4 regions of the Bacillus altaicus genome follow, and region 1 is predicted to be linked to each of the others. Evidence: predicted binding sites of a transcription regulator. Region 1 holds the regulator's gene; each other region holds the start of a gene.
The links. The regulator Rex, encoded in region 1, represses fermentation and respiration genes when NADH is low (regulators of the CRP and FNR family bind a similar motif). The targets are predictions, from matches to a motif close to TTGTGAAATATTTCACAA.
Positions count from the first base shown of each region.

Region 2: a site for Rex is predicted at 3,199-3,216, ahead of ACE38F_RS21395 (formate/nitrite transporter family protein). Genes of this name have one in related genera too.
Region 3: a site for Rex is predicted at 1,439-1,456, ahead of ACE38F_RS04540 (L-lactate dehydrogenase). Genes of this name have one in related genera too.
Region 4: a site for Rex is predicted at 1,662-1,679, ahead of pflB (formate C-acetyltransferase). Genes of this name have one in related genera too.

Region 1 covers NZ_CM143394.1:44,905-49,909, reverse strand. Annotated here, with positions in the region: gene tsaD (tRNA (adenosine(37)-N6)-threonylcarbamoyltransferase complex transferase subunit TsaD) at 1-235, shown strand, start outside; gene ACE38F_RS00175 (ABC-F family ATP-binding cassette domain-containing protein) at 649-2,571, opposite strand; gene ACE38F_RS00170 (redox-sensing transcriptional repressor Rex) at 2,759-3,388, shown strand; gene ACE38F_RS00165 (YdiK family protein) at 3,418-3,609, opposite strand; gene ACE38F_RS00160 (CPBP family intramembrane glutamic endopeptidase) at 3,606-4,355, opposite strand; gene groES (co-chaperone GroES) at 4,758-5,005, shown strand, end outside.
Region 2 covers NZ_CM143394.1:4,130,663-4,135,667, reverse strand. Annotated here, with positions in the region: gene ACE38F_RS21415 (LutB/LldF family L-lactate oxidation iron-sulfur protein) at 1-583, shown strand, start outside; gene ACE38F_RS21410 (LutC/YkgG family protein) at 583-1,293, shown strand; gene ACE38F_RS21405 (prepilin peptidase) at 1,406-2,128, shown strand; partial or broken gene ACE38F_RS21400 (cyclic-phosphate processing receiver domain-containing protein) at 2,143-2,226, shown strand; gene ACE38F_RS21395 (formate/nitrite transporter family protein) at 2,263-3,114, opposite strand; gene ACE38F_RS21390 (TerC family protein) at 3,323-4,117, opposite strand; yybP-ykoY riboswitch at 4,197-4,369, opposite strand; gene ACE38F_RS21385 (TrkH family potassium uptake protein) at 4,408-5,005, opposite strand, start outside.
Region 3 covers NZ_CM143394.1:865,352-870,356, forward strand. Annotated here, with positions in the region: tRNA gene ACE38F_RS04490 (tRNA-Asp) at 1-68, shown strand, start outside; tRNA gene ACE38F_RS04495 (tRNA-Phe) at 83-158, shown strand; tRNA gene ACE38F_RS04500 (tRNA-Thr) at 173-248, shown strand; tRNA gene ACE38F_RS04505 (tRNA-Lys) at 259-334, shown strand; tRNA gene ACE38F_RS04510 (tRNA-Gly) at 348-418, shown strand; tRNA gene ACE38F_RS04515 (tRNA-Ile) at 425-501, shown strand; tRNA gene ACE38F_RS04520 (tRNA-Asn) at 509-583, shown strand; tRNA gene ACE38F_RS04525 (tRNA-Ser) at 590-680, shown strand; tRNA gene ACE38F_RS04530 (tRNA-Glu) at 687-758, shown strand; partial or broken gene ACE38F_RS04535 (anti sigma factor C-terminal domain-containing protein) at 884-1,129, shown strand; gene ACE38F_RS04540 (L-lactate dehydrogenase) at 1,572-2,516, shown strand; gene glgB (1,4-alpha-glucan branching protein GlgB) at 3,162-5,005, shown strand, end outside.
Region 4 covers NZ_CM143394.1:4,915,156-4,920,160, forward strand. Annotated here, with positions in the region: gene pflB (formate C-acetyltransferase) at 1-1,551, opposite strand, end outside; gene ACE38F_RS25405 (glycosyltransferase family 2 protein) at 1,995-3,557, opposite strand; gene ACE38F_RS25410 (NAD-dependent epimerase/dehydratase family protein) at 3,550-4,515, opposite strand; gene ACE38F_RS25415 (nucleotide sugar dehydrogenase) at 4,512-5,005, opposite strand, start outside.

The DNA.
Region 1 (5,005 bases):
TTATAATGTAAAACAAGTGCTTCTTGCTGGTGGAGTAGCTGCTAATAAAGGGCTTCGTGCACGTTTAGCAGCAGAATTTGCACAAAAAGAAAATATAGAGCTAATTATTCCTCCTCTATCTTTATGCACAGATAATGCAGCGATGATTGCGGCTGCAGGTACAATTGCGTACGAACAAGGAAAACGCGCTACATTAGCTTTAAATGCAAATCCAGGATTAGATATTGAAGCATAGTTATACACAAAATTAACCACAGCTTGTGGATAAAACCCATATTATCTGTTGATAATATGGGTTTTTTTGTGTACATAAAATGTGTATAACTTTTTGTGTGACTGTGGATAATGTGGAAAAGTTATTTGGAAGTTTATATTATAAAGGTGGATATGTGCATAACCTTGTGGATAACATAGAGGAAGTCTGACCTTTGAAGAAATTCTTTTTTGGGAAATAAAAAACAAGGAGATGTCCAAAAAACATTTTGAAACATCCTCCACTTATTATATAAGGTGCTACTATTGTCAATCCTTTTCGAATCGTTTATATAATTTCATTTACTATGGTATTGATTCCAAAAGAGAAAATAAAAAGGAGGTCATCTCGTCAAAAAGCCCGACTTATGAGACATCCTCCTCTTTTAAATTCTCTTATATATGCAGTTCTTCCCATTCTGCCATACAAGCTTCAAGCTGTTCTTGCAGTGTTTGTTTTTTAGTTGTAATTTCACTAGCCTTTTCATAATCTGCATATATTTCTGGTAAGCAAAGCTGATCTTCTAACGTAGCAATTTCTTCTTCTAAGCCTATGATATTTTGTTCCAGTTCTTCAATTTTTCGAGTACGTTGACGCTCTAACTGTTTACGTTCTTTTTCTTCGAGATAATTTAATTTTTCTTGTGCCACCACTTTTTGAACAGGTACTTCATCTTCTTGCTCTAGTTCCGCGCGTTCAATCATTTCATTTTTCTTTTCAACGTAATAATCGTAATCACCTAAATATTCTTGTGCACCTTCTGTTGATAACTCAACAACGGTTGTCGTTACGCGATTAATAAAGTAGCGGTCATGAGAGACGAATAGAAGAGTACCTGGGTAATCAATTAAAGCATTCTCCAAAATCTCTTTACTATTTAAATCAAGATGGTTTGTTGGCTCATCGAGAATTAATAAATTGGATTTTTGCATCATAAGTTTTGCAAGAGCTAGTCGAGCCTTTTGTCCACCACTCAGAGAAGATACTGGTTTTAATACATCATCCCCTGTGAATAAAAAGTTGCCTAGTATAGTGCGAATTTCTTTTTCAGGTTGCAGGGGATATTCATCCCATAGTTCATTTAAAACTCGCTTCGAAGATGTTAAGTTAGCTTGTTCTTGATCATAATAACCAACAGATACATTTGACCCGAAAGCAACGTTTCCATGTAATAGCTGCAACTTATTCACAATGGATTTCAATAATGTAGATTTTCCAATTCCGTTTGGCCCAACTAAGGCAACACTGTCACCGCGAGTTAAGCGCATATTTACATGTTCAATAATCGGTTCCTGATAATAGCCAATAGTTGCATCTTTAACTTGTAAAACATCATTTCCACTTTGTTTTTCAATATCGAAGTGGAAGGAAGCTGATTTAGAATCGCCTAATGGTCTAGCTAATACTTCCATTCTATCTAATTGTTTACGGCGACTTTGAGCACGTTTTGTCGTAGATGCACGAGCTATATTTTTTTGCACAAAGTCTTCCAGTTTAGAAATTTCATCTTGTTGTTTTTCATAACGCTTCATCTCTTGCTCGTATAGAGCTGATTTTGAGTCTAAATATTTACTGTAGTTACCAACAAATCGTCGGCTTTCCTTATTAGAAATTTCGTATACTTGTGTAACGAGTTTATCTAAGAAATAACGGTCATGGGAAACGATTAAAATCGCGCCAGGATAGCCTTGTAAATATTGTTCAAGCCATGTTAGTGTCTCAATGTCCAAATGGTTTGTAGGTTCGTCTAAAATAAGTAAGTCTGGTCTAGTTAATAATAATTTCCCAAGAGCTAATCGAGTCTTTTGTCCACCACTTAATGTGGAAATTGTCGTCTGATGCGTTTCAACTGGGAAGCCAAGACCGCTTAAAATCGAGCGTATATCCGCTTCGTACTGATAGCCGCCTTGATCTTTATAATCTAATTGTAATTGGTCATAATCAGCTAATAATTTCTCATATATAGCCGCAATTGAAAAGTTTTCTTCTTTTCCCATCTCTTGCTCTAGCCTTCGAAGTTTTGTCTCCATCTGCTGTAGATGTGTAAAGACGGTTAACATTTCATCCCAAATTGTTAAAGACGTTTCTAATCCGGTATTTTGAGCTAAATACCCCATTGAGACATCTTTCGGTTTTATAATTTCACCACCATCATGAGATAACTCGCCAGCTATTATTTTTAATAATGTAGATTTTCCGGCTCCATTTCGTCCGACTAATGCGATACGATCTTTTGTTTGTACTTCCAATTTTATGTTTGCAAGAATCGTTTCTGCACCGTATAATTTCGAAAGCCCATTCACTTGTAATAATATCAATGTTTTCACCTCAAATAATTTCTTAACTTTGCCATGTTTATATTTCTCAATCATACTAAAAATAGTGTATAGTTTAAAATAAAGAGAGAATACTTCTTCTCTTTATTATACAAGGAAATTCATGAGTACTAAACTTCTGTATTTGATTCAAGTATAAGAATAAAGATAGGAAGAGAGGAGAGGTTATATGGATCAGCAAAAAATTCCACAGGCCACTGCCAAACGATTGCCTCTATACTATCGATTTATCCAAAACTTATCTCTTTCTGGTAAGCAACGTGTTTCATCAGCCGAATTGAGTGAAGCGGTAAAGGTTGATTCCGCAACTATTCGAAGAGATTTTTCATATTTTGGAGCGTTAGGGAAAAAAGGATATGGATATAACGTAAATTATTTATTATCATTTTTCCGTGAAACACTCGACCAAGATGATATAACACGCGTGGCACTTATTGGAGTAGGTAATTTAGGGACCGCTTTCTTACATTATAATTTCACGAAAAACAATAATACAAAAATTGAAATGGCGTTTGATGTTAGTGAAGAGAAAGTTGGAACAGAAATCGGAGGGATTCCTGTATATCATTTGGATGAATTAGAAGAACGTTTATCAACTGATATACAAGTGGCAATATTAACGGTACCCGCTACAGTAGCGCAATCTGTGGCAGATAGATTGGCAGAAACGAACGTGCATGGTATTTTAAATTTCACACCAGCACGCTTAAATGTGTCAGAGAATATAAGAATTCATCACATTGATTTAGCTGTAGAGTTACAAACGCTTGTTTACTTTTTGAAGAATTATCCACAATAAAACGCAGAGGGGATGACCTCTGCGTTTTATTATTGTTTTTTCTTTGTGAATTTAACTAAGATAAGGCGAAGTGCCAAATTAAAATCAATTGTTGCCATAACTGCAAATAGTATTGTCCACATATTCCAGATTGTATCTGTTACGTTCGTAATGGCGAAGCGTGTAAAGATACATCCAAGAAGAAAGTACAATGCAGCCATGAACAATGGTGAGTTTCTCATACTAAAAATCCTCCGATAAAGCCTTGCATTTTTTCAGCTTCTTTAATCATTTCTTGAATTTGCTCATTACTTACTACAACTTGAGCAACTGCAACTAATGTATTCATTGCAACATGAGCTGCAATAGGAACTATAATTCGTTTCGTTTTTACGTATAAAAAGGCGAATACGAGCCCCATAGAAGTGTATACCAATAAGTGAGTAAAATCAAAATGAATCGCCGCGAATACAAGTGAACTAATGATAGCGGCAATAAAGAAGTTAAACTTCTTATAAAGTGTACCGAATAAAATTTTTCTAAATACGATTTCTTCCAAAATAGGTCCTATTATAGATATGACAATCAGGAACCAAGGTGTCGTTCTTGCGATGTCCATAAGTCTTGCTGTATTTTCAGATCCCGGTGTAATCCCTAATAAACGCATTTCGATCATACCGGCAATGCTTTGTGAGAACAGCGCTAAGAAGAAACCAATAAAAATCCATCCAATTGTAGCAGGAACAGTAGAGCGCATTTTATCTAAATGCCTGTCACGAATGTCTGTTCTGAGTAACCAAAGTACAACGCATAATGCAATGAAAAAGCTAATGATAGCCCAATGACCAGTTATGAGTTGAAGTTTTTCCTCTCTAGTAAATCCCCTATTATCGTATAGTCCAGTTTTCAGGAGAAGCGGTAACCCGGCAATGCCTGATAACTGCATTAAAATGTATGTAACGATAATCCACCAATATTGTTTTTTCAAATGGTTTAACCATCCTTTCTAACGCTAGTGTATGAGATAAGGTAGGATAACATGTAAATATACTACCTACGATATAAACTTTCATTTGAATTATATTTTTTTTGTAAATAAGTATTTGAAAATAAAATAGGAGACAGGAAAAAGTTGTACGTTTAGCGAAAACAACTTAGGGTGTCTTTCATATTGTAACATACAAGAAGTGGGAACAACGATTCATATAGTAAAGGCAGTAGAAGAAGTAATGATATGTAGGAAAGTGCATAAAGTAATTTGCGAAAAAATTATGATTTTTTTACTTGCAAAAGAAATTGAGATTATTTATTATTAGAAGTGTGTTAGCACTCGTGTGACTTGAGTGCTAATAAATAAAATTTACATAACAAAATGAGGAGGTTATTGTTCATGCTAAAGCCATTAGGTGATCGCGTTGTAATTGAACTTGTTCAAGCAGAAGAAAAAACAGCAAGTGGTATTGTATTACCAGAAACTGCAAAAGAAAAACCACAAGAGGGTAAAGTTATTGCAGTAGGTACAGGCCGAGTGCTTGAAAATGGTGAGCGTGTTGCTTTAGAGGTAGCAGCAGGTGATCTTATCATCTTCTCAAAATATGCAGGTACTGAAGTGAAATACGAAGGTACAGACTACTTGAT
Region 2 (5,005 bases), 1.0 Mb from region 1:
AGAGGTAGATGGACCAGAAGAGTTTCATTTAGTCGTTGTTGATAATGGACGCTCTCAAATTCTTGGATCGGAATTCCGTTCAATATTGCAATGTATTCGTTGTGCTGCTTGTGTCAATGTATGTCCTGTGTATCGTCACGTTGGTGGACATTCATATGGTTCTATTTATTCAGGACCAATTGGTGCAGTGTTAACACCACTTTTAGGTGGGTATGACGATTACAAAGAGCTTCCTTATGCATCTAGTTTATGCGGAGCATGTACAGAAGCTTGTCCAGTAAAGATTCCGTTACATGATTTATTATTAAAACATCGTCAAGTTATCGTTGAGCAAGAAGGACGTGCCCCACTTGCAGAGAAATTAGCAATGAAAATGTTTAGTATGGGCGCATCTTCAGCAGCTTTATATAAAATGGGATCAAAAATAGCACCGGCAGCAATGAGTCCATTTACATCTGGTAACCGTGTATCAAAAGGTGTTGGACCACTTAAAAACTGGACGGATATTCGTGAATTCCCGGCTCCAAGTAAAGAACGATTCCGTGATTGGTATAAAGATCATAAGAAAGGCGGGGACAAATAATGACAGGATTAATTCAAAACCGTGAGTCCTTTCTAGATAATATCGCAAAAGAACTTGGGCGCGCGCGTAAAACGGAAGGCGTAGAACGTCCAGCATGGAAAAGTAATGTGAATGAAGAAACGTTAAAAGATTATTCACAAGAAGAACTGTTAGAAGTATTTAAAAATCAATGTACAAACATTCATACAACTGTTGTGGAAACGACAAACGACTGTTTACGTGAGGATATTCAAAAAGTAATCGTTGAAAACGGCGGAGGACCTATTATATTATCAGCAGATGAGCGTTTTGATTCCTATGGATTGACTTCTTTATTTAAAGAAGAGCTTCCAAAGCAAAATGTTGAAGTAAATATATGGGATCCTGAGAAAAAAGAAGAGAATATGCGTATAGCGGAAAAAGCGAATATTGGAATCGCATTTAGTGATTATACTTTAGCGGAATCGGGTACGATTGTTGTACAAAGTCATAAAGGACAAGGGCGTTCTTTACACTTTTTACCGACTGTATATTTTGCTATTATTCCACGTGAAACACTTGTACCTCGTATTACACAAGCAGTTCAACATATGAACTCTCGTGTGGAAAAAGGTGAAGCAGTCGCATCTTGTATTAACTTTATTACAGGACCAAGTAACTCAGCGGATATTGAAATGAATCTTGTGGTCGGAGTACATGGACCATTAAAAGCAGTATATTTCATCGTATAAAATAGGGGAAAGCAGGCCGGAAAACGGCCTGCTTTTTTAATAGAATAAAGATAATATGAAGTAGAAGTTCTCTCCTTTTTTTGTTATGTTCTTTTGGAAAGGAGAGGAAGGGATGTTCACTTATTTATATGCATTGTTAGTGGGTATGGTGTTTGGTTCTTTTTTTATGGTAATCGCAATGAGGGTTCCAGTAGGTGAATCTATTATTACACCGCGTTCGTATTGTCACTACTGCAAGTATACGTTACAGCCGAAAGAACTGATTCCAATCATTTCATTTTGTATACAAAAAGGGCGTTGTACAAGTTGTAAAAGAAAAATCTCAAGTTTGTACATAGTATTTGAATTTGTTACAGGGAGTTTATTTTTTCTTACTGTATATGTAATTGGAATAGAAAGAGAGCTCATCATCATTTTATCGCTCTTTTCTTTACTTCTTATTATTTCAGTTACAGATTTAGTATATATGCTAATACCTAATCGTATTTTAATTTGGTTTGGGCTTTTTCTTATTTTAGAATGTATTTTTGTACCGTTAGTTACTTGGATAGATAGTATAGCTGGTAGTGGAACTATATTCATTTTGTTATATTGCATGCAAAGGATTTATCCAGATGGTCTTGGCGGAGGTGATGTGAAATTACTTTCATTACTCGGATTTGTAATAGGAGTGAAAGGTATTTTTATAACTTTATTTTTAGCATCTTGCTTTAGCCTTTGTTTTTTCGGAATAGGTATAGCGTTAAAACGTATAAAAATAAAAACTCCAATTCCGTTCGGACCTTTTATTAGCCTTGGGGCAATATGTTATGTGTTGGTCACATATGCAAAATAGAGAGGAGATAGAAAATGAATGTATATATGGATGATCAAAGGGGTTGTCCGTATGGATATGTTTTGGCAATTACAGTAGAATCTGCCTTGAAATATGTAGGGAGCTAAAACCTCCAAAGTAAAACTTTGGAGGTTTTAATGTTTCATATGTGCTTGTAAAGGAATAATTTCCTCCGTTTGAGCTGCTACTAATTCAGTTTTCTCTTGTTTAACATCAGGTGCTTTCTTTGTTAAGTAATGATATACCATACCGACAAATACCGATCCGCCAATAATGTTACCGATTGTAACTGGAATTAAGTTATGAATAGCTCCAGCGAAAGTAATTGTATCAGGATGTGGTGAAACTAAAGATAAGGCAAACAATGATAAGTTTGCAATGCTATGCTCATAGCCAGATAAGAAGAATGTGAAAACGAGCATCATCATCATCAATATTTTTGCTGTATCACCTTTTACTTGAGAAGGTAAGAAGCAAGCGAGACATACGAGCCAGTTACATAAAATTGCTTTGAAGAATAATTGCATAGTAGGTGTATTCATCTTTCCTTCAACGACTTTATTCATTAAATGACCGTGATCAATTGCTTCGAAAATTCCAGTTGCGTAAAATAATAAAGCAAAGAATAAAGCACCAGCTAAGTTACCTGCATAACAAGTAACCCAGTTGCGAAGTGTATCAGAAATAGTTGTTTCTTTTCTCAAAGTTGCCACTGTAAAGTACATTGTATTGCCAGTAAATAATTCAGCGCCGCCATATATAATAAGTACCAGAGCAATTCCGAAAAACATGGAGGAAGCTAAATATGTTGCTGGTGAATCTGCAATATGAAAGAAATTACCTAACTTGAAACATAGTACAATAATAAATCCAATATAAATGCCCGCGAGTGCAGCACGGATGAAATATTGCATTGGGTTTGTATCTAGCATTTGCTTTTTGCTCTTAGCCAGTTTTACAACGTAATCTAATCCTTGTTCTAGCATGAGTAATACGCTCCTTTAGTACATCGTCTATAAATACTCCTTATATAAATAAAGTACATGGATTTGTTCATAGTTTCAATAAGTTTGTGCAATGTTTCACAAAAAGGACATACATCCAGAGGGGAAGCGTTTACAAAAGGTAGTATAATGGAATTTTTTTAAAAATAGAGAGGGGATTGGAACGAGGGAAAAAGAAAAAGCGCTGTAATTACAGCGCTTTTTCGTCTAAATTCTTTTCTACTTTTACTTCTACTTCTTTCGAGAAGAACCAACCGCAAACTGCGATTCCAATTAATACAATCCAGAATGTAAGCTTCCACGGAGTAGATTCTGGGAATGAATGTGGAAGGACATTTAAAGCAGGGTGTGCTAGCGTATAAACTGTTAATTTCACACCAACCCAACCTACAATTAAAAATGCTGCAGTTTCAAGTCCTGGTTTACGTTTTAATATTTGTACGAAAGCAGTTGCTGCAAATCGCATTATAACTAATCCGATAAGTCCACCTGTAAAGATAACGATAAATTGACCTGTATCAAGACTACCAATCGTACCTAATCCTGTTTTCGGTAAAGTCACTGCTAATGCAACAGCAGCTAAAATTGAATCAACAGCGAAGGCGATATCAGCAACTTCGACTTTAAATACAGTCCACCAAAAGTTCTCTTGTTTTTTCTTTGCTTCTTTTTCTTCTGTTTCTTCATGTGTATTCTTTTTAACATACGTTTTAAATAAGTGATTCCCCGCGATAAACATAAGATAAATCGCACCAATTGCTTGCACTTGCCATACATCGACTAGGAACGAAATCATAAATAGTGATCCGAAGCGGAAAACGAACGCTCCTGCTAATCCATAAAATAGTGCTTTCTTTCGTTTTTCTTCTGGTAAATGTTTTACCATAATTGCGAGAACGAGAGCGTTATCAGCTGCTAAAATCCCCTCTAGTGCAATTAGGATGAGTAATACCCAACCATACTCCAATAATAATGATACATCCATGTACATTCTCCTCTCATTTCTATAAAGACTAAACAAGTGAAGAAGTTCCCCACTGTTTAGTTTCCCCATACTCCTGCGTATCAACGGTGGAAGGAATTTGAAAACAAAAAAGACCTCTGCCGTTGATAGGCAAAGGTCTTGCTAGACATATGTAATGAAAATGCCAACAAAGCCGGAAGAACTAAGTTCTACGTAATGACGACTTTGTTTCCAAGAAATAGTTCTTGGACGCTACTCCCCTTTGGAGATATGCTATTGTATTCTCATTATATGGATAAATTATACGGTTGTCAACCTGTTAAAATATCTTCGTTGGGATATTTTATTTTTCTTTGTTTTTTACGTGCAAATGAAAAGGCTAATGTTAAAGGCCCCATCTTTCCAAAAAACATCATAAAGATAATAATTGTTTTGCCGATGATTGTTAAGTGTGGCGTCAAATTCATGCTAAGGCCGACAGTTCCAAATGCTGAAAATACTTCAAAAGCACTCATTAATAAAGAAACTTTCTCAGTGATGCTTAAAATTAAAATAGAAAGAAAAATAAACGAAATTGAAATAATAGTAATCGTTAATGATTTGACAATGAGCGCATCTTTAATGGATTTTTTAAACACGACAATATCATCTTGTTCTTGCAAAAATTTAAATACGCCGAAAAACATAATTAAAAAAGTTGTTAACTTAATCCCGCCACCAGTAGAAGCACTGCCAGCACCAATAAACATAAGAAGCATCATTAATAAAAGAGAAGGTTTTGATAATGCAGAGATATCAACAGTATTAAACCCGGCAGTACGCGTTGAAACCGCTTGAAAATAAGCAGCCATACCTTCTTCAAATGGTGTAAAACCTCTCATGGAAATTGAATTATGAAACTCGAATGTG
Region 3 (5,005 bases), 820 kb from region 1:
GGTGTAGTGGTTAACATGCCTGCCTGTCACGCAGGAGATCGCCGGTTCGACCCCGGTCGGGACCGCCATTTTTTTACATAAAGGCTCGGTAGCTCAGTCGGTAGAGCAGAGGACTGAAAATCCTCGTGTCGGCGGTTCGATTCCGTCCCGAGCCACCATTTTGAAATCGCAAGCCGGCTTAGCTCAATTGGTAGAGCAACTGACTTGTAATCAGTAGGTTGGGGGTTCAAGTCCTCTAGCCGGCACCACTTTCAAAATGAGCCATTAGCTCAGTTGGTAGAGCATCTGACTTTTAATCAGAGGGTCGAAGGTTCGAATCCTTCATGGCTCACCATTTTTAATTTAATGCGGGTGTAGTTTAGTGGTAAAACAAGAGCCTTCCAAGCTCTGGTCGAGAGTTCGATTCTCTTCACCCGCTTTTTATGGGCCTATAGCTCAGCTGGTTAGAGCGCACGCCTGATAAGCGTGAGGTCGATGGTTCGAGTCCATTTAGGCCCACCATAATTATTCCGCAGTAGCTCAGTGGTAGAGCTATCGGCTGTTAACCGATCGGTCGTAGGTTCGAGTCCTACCTGCGGAGCCATACTATAGAGAAGTACCCAAGTGGCTCAAGGGGCTCCCCTGCTAAGGGAGTAGATCGCAAACGCGGTGCGAGGGTTCGAATCCCTTCTTCTCTGCCATATTTTGGCCCGTTGGTCAAGTGGTTAAGACACCGCCCTTTCACGGCGGTAACACGGGTTCGAATCCCGTACGGGTCATACTAAAAGAGATAGCATAATCTGCTATCTCTTTTTTGTTGTATAAAAGTGGACTTTGGATAGTCTATTTTTTTATGGATTTTTGTATACTTTTTTCTATTTGAATCGTCTAACTAATAGAAAGATTTGGAAATGGAACAGAAAAAGATTTCCTTTTAGCAATTCAAAATGGTTTAGATCAAAAGGGAAAGTATTATGAGGAATATAAGCGTATATATGACTACCTAAAAGGAAAGAAAACAAAACCAAGTGAGCAAGATGTAAAAGTCATTGGAGTAGTCGTAACAGGAACGGCTGCGGATTTACAAAAATTAAACGGTCAAAATTACGTAAAAGCGGCTATATTAGGAGCTACTGCGGAAAACAAATAGTATAAATAGAAGAAGCTGTCTCTAAATAGGTGATCTATTGGAGGCAGTTTTTTTATGGGGCTAATGTTGTCGGGTTTTGTCGGTAAGTCGATATACCTTGTCGAATCGTTGATATATTTTGAGTTACGATAGATATATCCCAAAAATCGTTGATATATTTAAATAATCGTCGATATAATTTCACTTACCGGGGTATGTGTAAGAAAAACTCGTTCACAATCTAATCAAAATCCCTAAATTGGTATGGATTCCACACCTAACCTGATAAGTTTACACTCTATGTGAAAAAGTTCACAATTAGGTCATAATTTGTGAAGTAATTCACAATAATCCATGCTACAATATGTATGTAAAGAAGTTAAACAACATTAAATTAGTATTTTAATTACTTACTTAAACAATAATAAAAAATAGATGTAAACAATTGAAAGGGGAAATTAACATGAAAAAAGGTATCAATCGCGTAGTATTAGTAGGAACAGGAGCTGTAGGCTGTAGTTACGCTTACTCAATGATCAACCAAGGTGTAGCTGAAGAATTCGTACTTGTAGATGTTAATGAAGCAAAAGCAGAAGGGGAAGCAATGGACTTAAGCCATGCGGTACCATTCTCTCCAGCACCAACAAAAGTTTGGAGCGGTAGCTATGCAGATTGTAAAGATGCAGATCTAGTTGTTATCACTGCTGGATTACCACAAAAGCCAGGCGAAACTCGTTTAGACTTAGTTGAGAAAAATACAAAGATCTTTAAACAAATCGTTCGCGGTATTATGGATAGCGGATTCGATGGAATCTTCTTAATCGCAACAAACCCAGTTGATATTTTAACTTACGTAACTTGGAAAGAATCTGGCTTGCCAAAAGAGCGCGTAATTGGTTCTGGTACAACTTTAGACTCTGCTCGTTTCCGTTACATGTTAGGTGACTACTTAGATGTAGATCCACGTAACGTTCATGCTTACATCGTTGGTGAGCACGGTGATACTGAACTTCCAGTATGGAGCCACGCTACTGTAGGTGTACAAAAACTAGAAACAATCTTAGCGAACAACGAACAGTATAACCAAGAAGATTTAGATAAAATCTTTGAAAATGTACGTGATGCAGCTTACCATATTATCGAGCGTAAAGGCGCAACTTACTACGGAATCGGTATGTCACTACTTCGTGTAACTAAAGCGATCTTAAGCAACGAGAACAGCGTATTAACTGTATCTGCATACCTTGAAGGTCAATATGGTGAGAAAGATGCTTACGTAGGTGTTCCAGCTGTTATTAACCGCGAAGGTGTACGTGAAATCGTAGAACTTGAATTAAACGAAGAAGAAAAAGCGAAATTCGCTCATTCTGTAAAAGTATTAAAAGAAACAATGGCACCAGTACTATAATAATTGCTAAATAATTCAGAGGCGGGAAACTGCTTCCTACCTCTGAATTTATATAAATTAATATAAATTCCTTTTCCGGTTTCCCTTGTATATCCCCAATATACCCCTTTTGCTGGATAAGGGTCGTTTATAGAAAAAAGCACTCTATTTTTGAATAGAGTGCTTTTGTGCGTTATCCCACTAATTGCGAGCAGAGTTTCACTTCATTCTTTAGGAGTTAACCTTGTGGCAATTTTTCCTAAACGCCATTCATCTCCCGCATACTCATTAAACCATGTCCTACCTATTCCTTGAGGTGGGAGTTTTCCGTCGGGAAATGATAAAATTTGTGACAAAAAATGTTGAGAAATATTTTTAAACAATAGATTATTTCGCTTGTATTTTACGTGAGAAATAGCGTGAAAAATGGAGAGAAACTAATAAAATAAATATTGAGCAACAATGAAGGGCGAGAAATAGTAAGGGAAATAAAGCGTTTGCAATGAATATTCGTCAAAATTCGATATTTTACACGATAAATGTAAACATTTTAAGTGAAATTTAAGAAAAAAACGAATATTTTTTAAAAAACAACAAGGATATTTCAGTTTTTTGCAGAAATGATAAAGAGTAAAAAATTTCTGTCATCTTAGTGAGGTGAACATATTGGATGTAATAAATTGTGAAGAAGTGAAACGAGATGAGTTTCATACAGAAAAGCACTATGACAGTTATAACATCTTTGGGGCACATATTGTGACGGAAGATGGGATGCGAGGGGTACGATTCACAGTATGGGCTCCTCATGCGAAAGCAATGAGTGTTGTTGGGGATTTTAATGAATGGGATTATAAGCAACATAAGATGCTACAAGTGACAGAAGAGGGGATTTGGTCCTTGTTTGCACCGCATATTGAAGAGAATGAGATATATAAGTATGCGATTGAAACGATGAACGGTGACGTTATTTTAAAAGCAGATCCTTACGCAGTATATGCAGAAGTACGACCAAATACGGCATCTGTAGTTTTTGATATAGAGGGATATGAATGGAATGATAAAAACTGGATTCGTAAGAGAAAGAAAAAATCGATTTATAAAGAAGCGATGACAGTTTATGAATTACATTTCGGTTCTTGGAAAAAGAAAGAAGATGGCGCTCTGTATTCTTACAGAGAAATGGCTGAGGAGCTCATTCCGTATGTGGTGGAACATCAATTTACACATATTGAAATTATGCCGCTTGTTGAGCATCCATATGATCGTTCTTGGGGATATCAAGGAACGGGATATTATGCAGCTACAAGTAGATTCGGCACGCCACATGATTTGATGTATTTTGTCGATGAATGTCATAAATATGGAATCGGTGTCATTTTAGATTGGGTACCGGGGCATTTTTGTAAAGATGCTCACGGTTTATATTTGTTTGATGGGGCACCGACTTATGAATATAAAGATATAGATGTACAAGAAAACCAGGTATGGGGAACTGTTAATTTTGATTTAGGGAAGAGAGAAGTACGTAATTTCTTAATTTCAAATGCGTTATTTTGGATGAGGTATTTCCATATTGATGGTTTCAGAGTAGATGCAGTTGCGAATATGCTGTACTGGAATAAAGAAGGAAAAGAGCAAAGCAATGAACACGCTGTTTCTTTCTTACGAGAGTTAAATGAAGCTGTGTTTGCAGAAGATGAAGAGTTTCTTATGACAGCGGAAGATTCAACAGCTTGGCCACTTGTAACAGCTCCAACATACGAGGGTGGACTTGGATTCAATTATAAATGGAATATGGGTTGGATGAATGACGTGCTGAAATATATGGAATGTGCGCCAGAGTACCGGAAATACATTCATGAGAAAATGACATTCTCTTTAATATATGCTCACTCTGAAAACTTCATATTGCCGCTTTCTCATGATGAAGTCGTTCATGGGAAAAAGTCGTTATTAAATAAAATGCCGGGAGATTACTGGGATAAGTTCGCCCAACTTCGTTTATTATATGGATATTTCTTTACTCATCCAGGTAAGAAATTACTCTTTATGGGTGGAGAATTCGGGCAATTTGATGAGTGGAAAGACCTTGAAGATTTAGATTGGAATTTACATGATTTTGAAATGCATCGTTACATGCATGATTACTTTAAAGAGCTCATAGCATTGTATAAGCGCTCAAAACCACTTTGGCAGTTAGATCACTCGCCTGAAGGATTTCAGTGGATTGATGCTAATAATAATGAACAAAGTATTTTCTCGTTTATCCGCCAAGGGGATAAGCAGGAAGATGCGTTAGTTGTCGTATGTAATTTTACGAAAGCTACATATGAAAACTATAAAGTAGGTGTACCAGATTACGAGTATTATAACGAAATTTTAAACAGTGACTCGGCGCAATATGGCGGATCGGGGCAAGTTAATAAGAAACGTCTCAAGACGATTCTAGAGCCATATCATAATCAAGCGGCACATGTAGAAATAACAATTCCACCATTTGGCGTATCCAT
Region 4 (5,005 bases), 250 kb from region 1:
CATTGTACGAAGAACATTTGTATCATGAAGTGCCATTTCAATACGTTCATAGCTATATTTATCGTGCATAAAGTGAATTACATTTAATGTATTTAAGTATAGTCCCGCTAACCATTCCATTGTCATATCGAATTTACGCATAACTTCTTCATAATCTAATACTTCAGAAGTAATTGGTGCGTATTCAGGACCAACTTGTGCTTTTGACTTTTCATCTTTACCACCGTTAACCGCATATAGTAATGCTTTCGCTAAGTTTGCACGTGCTCCGAAGAACTGCATTTGTTTACCAATTCTCATTGCTGATACACAACAAGCAATACCATAGTCATCACCGTAGTCAGGACGCATAATGTCATCATTTTCGTATTGAATTGCTGATGTTTTAATAGACATTTTTGCACAGTAGTTTTTAAAGTTCTCTGGTAATTGTTTAGACCAAAGAACTGTTAAGTTTGGTTCTGGTGCTGGGCCTAAATTATCTAATGTATGCAAGAAACGGAATGAGTTTTTTGTTACTAACGGACGACCGTCTAACGCCATACCACCGATAGATTCAGTTACCCAAGTTGGATCTCCAGAGAATAGTTCATTATAATCAGGTGTTCTTGCAAATTTCACAAGACGTAATTTCATAATGAAATGGTCAACAATTTCTTGTGCTTTTTCTTCTGTTAAAGTACCATTTGCTAAATCTCTTTCAATGTAAACATCTAAGAATGTAGAGGTACGTCCAAGGCTCATTGCTGCCCCGTTTTGCTCTTTAATTGCTGCAAGATAAGCAAAGTATAACCATTGGAAGGCCTCTTGTGCATTTGTAGCTGGCTTAGAAATATCGAATCCATGAGAAGCAGCCATCTGTTTTAACTCTTGAAGTGCACGCATTTGCTCAGATAATTCTTCGCGTAAACGCATTGTATCTTCGCTCATTACACCGCCAGTTAGATTATAATCAGCTTTTTTCGCTTCAATTAAATGATCTATACCATATAGCGCTACGCGGCGATAGTCACCGATAATACGTCCACGTCCATATGCATCTGGAAGACCAGTAATAACACCTGATTTACGAGCCGCTTTCATTTCTGGTGTGTATGCATCAAATACACCTTGATTATGAGTTTTACGCCAGTCTCTGAAAATCTTGCTAAGTTCTTTATCCATTTCATATCCATACGCTTCACAAGCTTGTTCCGCCATACGAATACCACCATATGGTTGTAAAGAACGTTTAAATGGTTTATCAGTTTGGAAACCGACCACTTTTTCAATATCTTTATTTAAATATCCTGGTTCATGTGATGTAATAGAAGAAACAATTTTTGTATCCATATCAAGAACGCCACCGTTTTCACGTTCCTTTGTTGTTAAATCCATTACTTGATCCCAAAGTTTTTTCGTTGCTTCAGTTGCTTCCGCTAAGAAAGAGTCTTCTCCCTCATAAACGTTCATATTATTTAAAATGAAATCGCGAACATCAATCTCTGCTTTCCATTTTTCACCTTTAAAGTTTTCCCACGCGTTTTTTACATTTTCTAATACTTGAGTCATCCTAATCTCCTCCATTTTTGATTAGTACAGGACTACGTTTTTTTATATAACAGCTTACACACTTAGAATACTACTTTTTTTCGGGAGTGGACGAAATAGTTGTGACATGTTTGTGAAACGTTGAACAAACTACTACATTCGTAGTGTTAACCTCGTTTAAAAGTCTTTATAATTAACCCTTTCTTTAATTGTATTTTTTTGGTACTCTTATATACGAGTCCTATTTTGTAATATAAGAACGATACCCATTGTAGAGCTGTAATACTCTTATCTCCTAATCTGTTATAGTTTTTATAACAGAGCAAAAAAGTGTACATATGTTGTACACTTTTTTTGTTACCACTATAAAGTGAAACTTTAATCAGCCCTCACCAATCGGGCTTTTACGGGCAGTTATCTCCCACCTAACTTCCTCGTATTCGCCGAATTTTGAGGTGGGAGTCTTACTGCCCGTTAAAGCGGGATAAAACATCTCTTTTTCTATTTCCATCGTAAAATCCACCACGACTGTTTGTTAATGCAATTAATTGCTCTAATCCTTCTATATGATCACCAATAATTCGAAGGACAGCTGGAGGATGACCTATTTTTGCGAAATGTTCACTGGGACGAATACGGTTCATCTTATCAACATCGATACGACTTACACAAGCGATTTCAAAACCTGAAAGTACAGCTTTCACTTGTGCTACACAAGGTGACAATAATGATTTATACCCTATTTCCTTCAAACAAGTACGACTAAACGCATTAGGAACCGCAATAAGAGAGCCTACTCCTAAATCTTTTCTATCACAAGCTAAATTTAATGCATATTTAAATGCTGTTACAAGATGAAGTGGTACTCTCAAATCTAAATAATGATTTAAATCATTTAATGCGACATCCGTTCCATCTGCAATAGCTTTTGCAAAGGGATATAGCTCACTAGCTGGGATAACAAAATCACCGTCTATAAATAAAACAATTTCTCCTTGTGCAAAATAAGTTCCAAGTGAACGCCCCACATCGTTTCCAAGTGCTTCTTTATACACAATTGTTGTTGCTCCCTTGTCTTTTGCAATTTTTGCCGTTTTATCGGACGAACCATTTACAACAACAATGATTTCCAATGGTTCAATTTTGCGAAGCTCTTCTATAATCTTTCCAATCGTCATCTCTTCATTTTGCACAGGAATAATAACCGATAATTGCTGTCCTTTATACAAATTAGATGTAATGCCCCATCCTTGATAAAAGTCTTCAAAATTTAGAGTATGGTAGACACTATCTCTTTTCCTATTTCCATCGCAATATCCCCCGCGCGTATCACTGCCTAATATCCTCTCTGCTACAGCTTCTATATGATCGCCTATCATTCGTTTTTCGGAATGAGCAAGATTCGTGCCGTATGCAGCATGCTCGAACGGGCGAAATTTATTCGGAGTAATAACATCAATCGCACAATGACGGCTAATTCTCCATTTACTTTGTGCTAGGCGTAGATGAGCCACAATAGGATTAACAAAACATTCGTATCCAATATTTTGCACAACTTCCTTAGTCAGCGCATGAGGTACAGATAGTAAAGAATCAATTTTTAATTCTTCACGCTCTAACATTGCATTTAAGATTTGGCGCCATACTGTAATAGAATGTGGTCTTTGTTTCTTTAAAAATAATGCATCCAAATTATTTAAAACTAAATCAGCCTGATCATATAAAATTGGATTAAGAAATAATTGCAATTGTGAAGTTCGAATAGCAAAATCACCATCTATAAATAATAGAACATCACCTTTTGCATGTTTGGCACCTACTGCACGTCCTACATCATTCCCAAGTGACTCTCTATAATTAATAACTTTACATCCTAAACTTTCAGCGACCTTATCTGTTCCATCTGTACACCCATTAGTCACTACTATGATTTCCAATGGTTTTAAAGGTATTATTGAATGAATAACATCAGAAATTGTATCTATTTCATTACACGCTGGAATAATGACAGATAATGATTTAGTCATGGTTTTCTTCACGAAACCACTTCATAGTTTCTTTCAATCCTTGTTCCCACGTTACTTTCGCTTGAAACTGAACAAGTTCTCTTAATTTCGTTACATCCGGCTTTCGATTTGGAATTTCTTCAAATCCATGTGGATATACTTCCTCAAATGGAACGTGCACAATTTTGGAAACAGACTTCGTTAATTTTTTTATATCTTCCGCTACTTCCCTTATATTTTTTTCATTCTCAGAACCTATATTAATAATTTCACCATTTACCTTTTCATCCATTGCACAAATCGTTGCCTCGACCGCATCACTTACATACGTAAAGCAGCGTGTCTGCTTTCCATCTCCATAAACGAGAATATCGTCACCTTGCAAAGCCGCACGAATAAATCGTGGAATTACTCCTGCGTACGGACCATCTTTCGCTCTTGGACCATAAATATTAAAATAACGAACAATCGTTACAGGTAAGCCTTCTAATGCGTACCCTAAACATAATGTTTCCTCTAACGTTTTACAAATTGCATAACTCCAACGTATTTTGGAAGTTGCACCGTATAAACGATCTCCTTCTTCAGAGAATGGAGGTTTTCCCTTTCCATATACTTCCGAAGTAGATGCGAAAACTACTTTCTTCTTCCCTTTTAATGCTGCTTGCAAAATATTTCTCGTTCCATCGAAATTTGTTTCAATAAGCTCTACACTTTTTTCCATTGTAGTTTTGACTCCCAAAATTGCAGCTAAATGAAACACCACATCATGTTGATTTACTAATTCATAAATTGAATTTTTATCTAAAACGCTTATTGGAATAACCCGGAGCTCTTTCATTAACTCATTATGATATTTATTTTTTCCTTTATAGAAGTTATCAACAATAGTAACTTCATAACCTCTTTTCACCAATTCCTCAGCTAAATGCGATCCAATAAATCCTGCTCCACCTGTAATTAAACATTTTTTACTCATACACTCACCTTCTTTACGATTCCACGTGTATCTATTAATCGCTCAATCCCTTTAAAGAGTTTCCAATCGATACTAGAGTGATCCGTTACAATTAAAATACAATCTGCTTGTTTAATTCTTTGTTCATCTAGTGGAACGGATTGATATAGTGTATCTCCAATTTCCGCTGTAGAAATATACGGATCATGATATTCTATCTTGTATCCTTCTTTTATTAATAATTGAATAATTGGCAACGCCGGTGATTCTCTCAAATCATTTACATCTTTCTTATATGCAATCCCTACTATTAAAACCGTTGCGGGTGATTGCACCATACCTTTTACTTTCCCGATTATTTTCGCTGGCATTTCTTCATTAATTACATGTGCCGCCTCAATTAATTGACTAATTGCTCCAGCCTTTCTTATTCTCCATTGAAAATATAAAGGGTCTACTGGAATACAATGTCCTCCTATTCCTGGTCCTGGCCAATACGGGGTAAATCCAA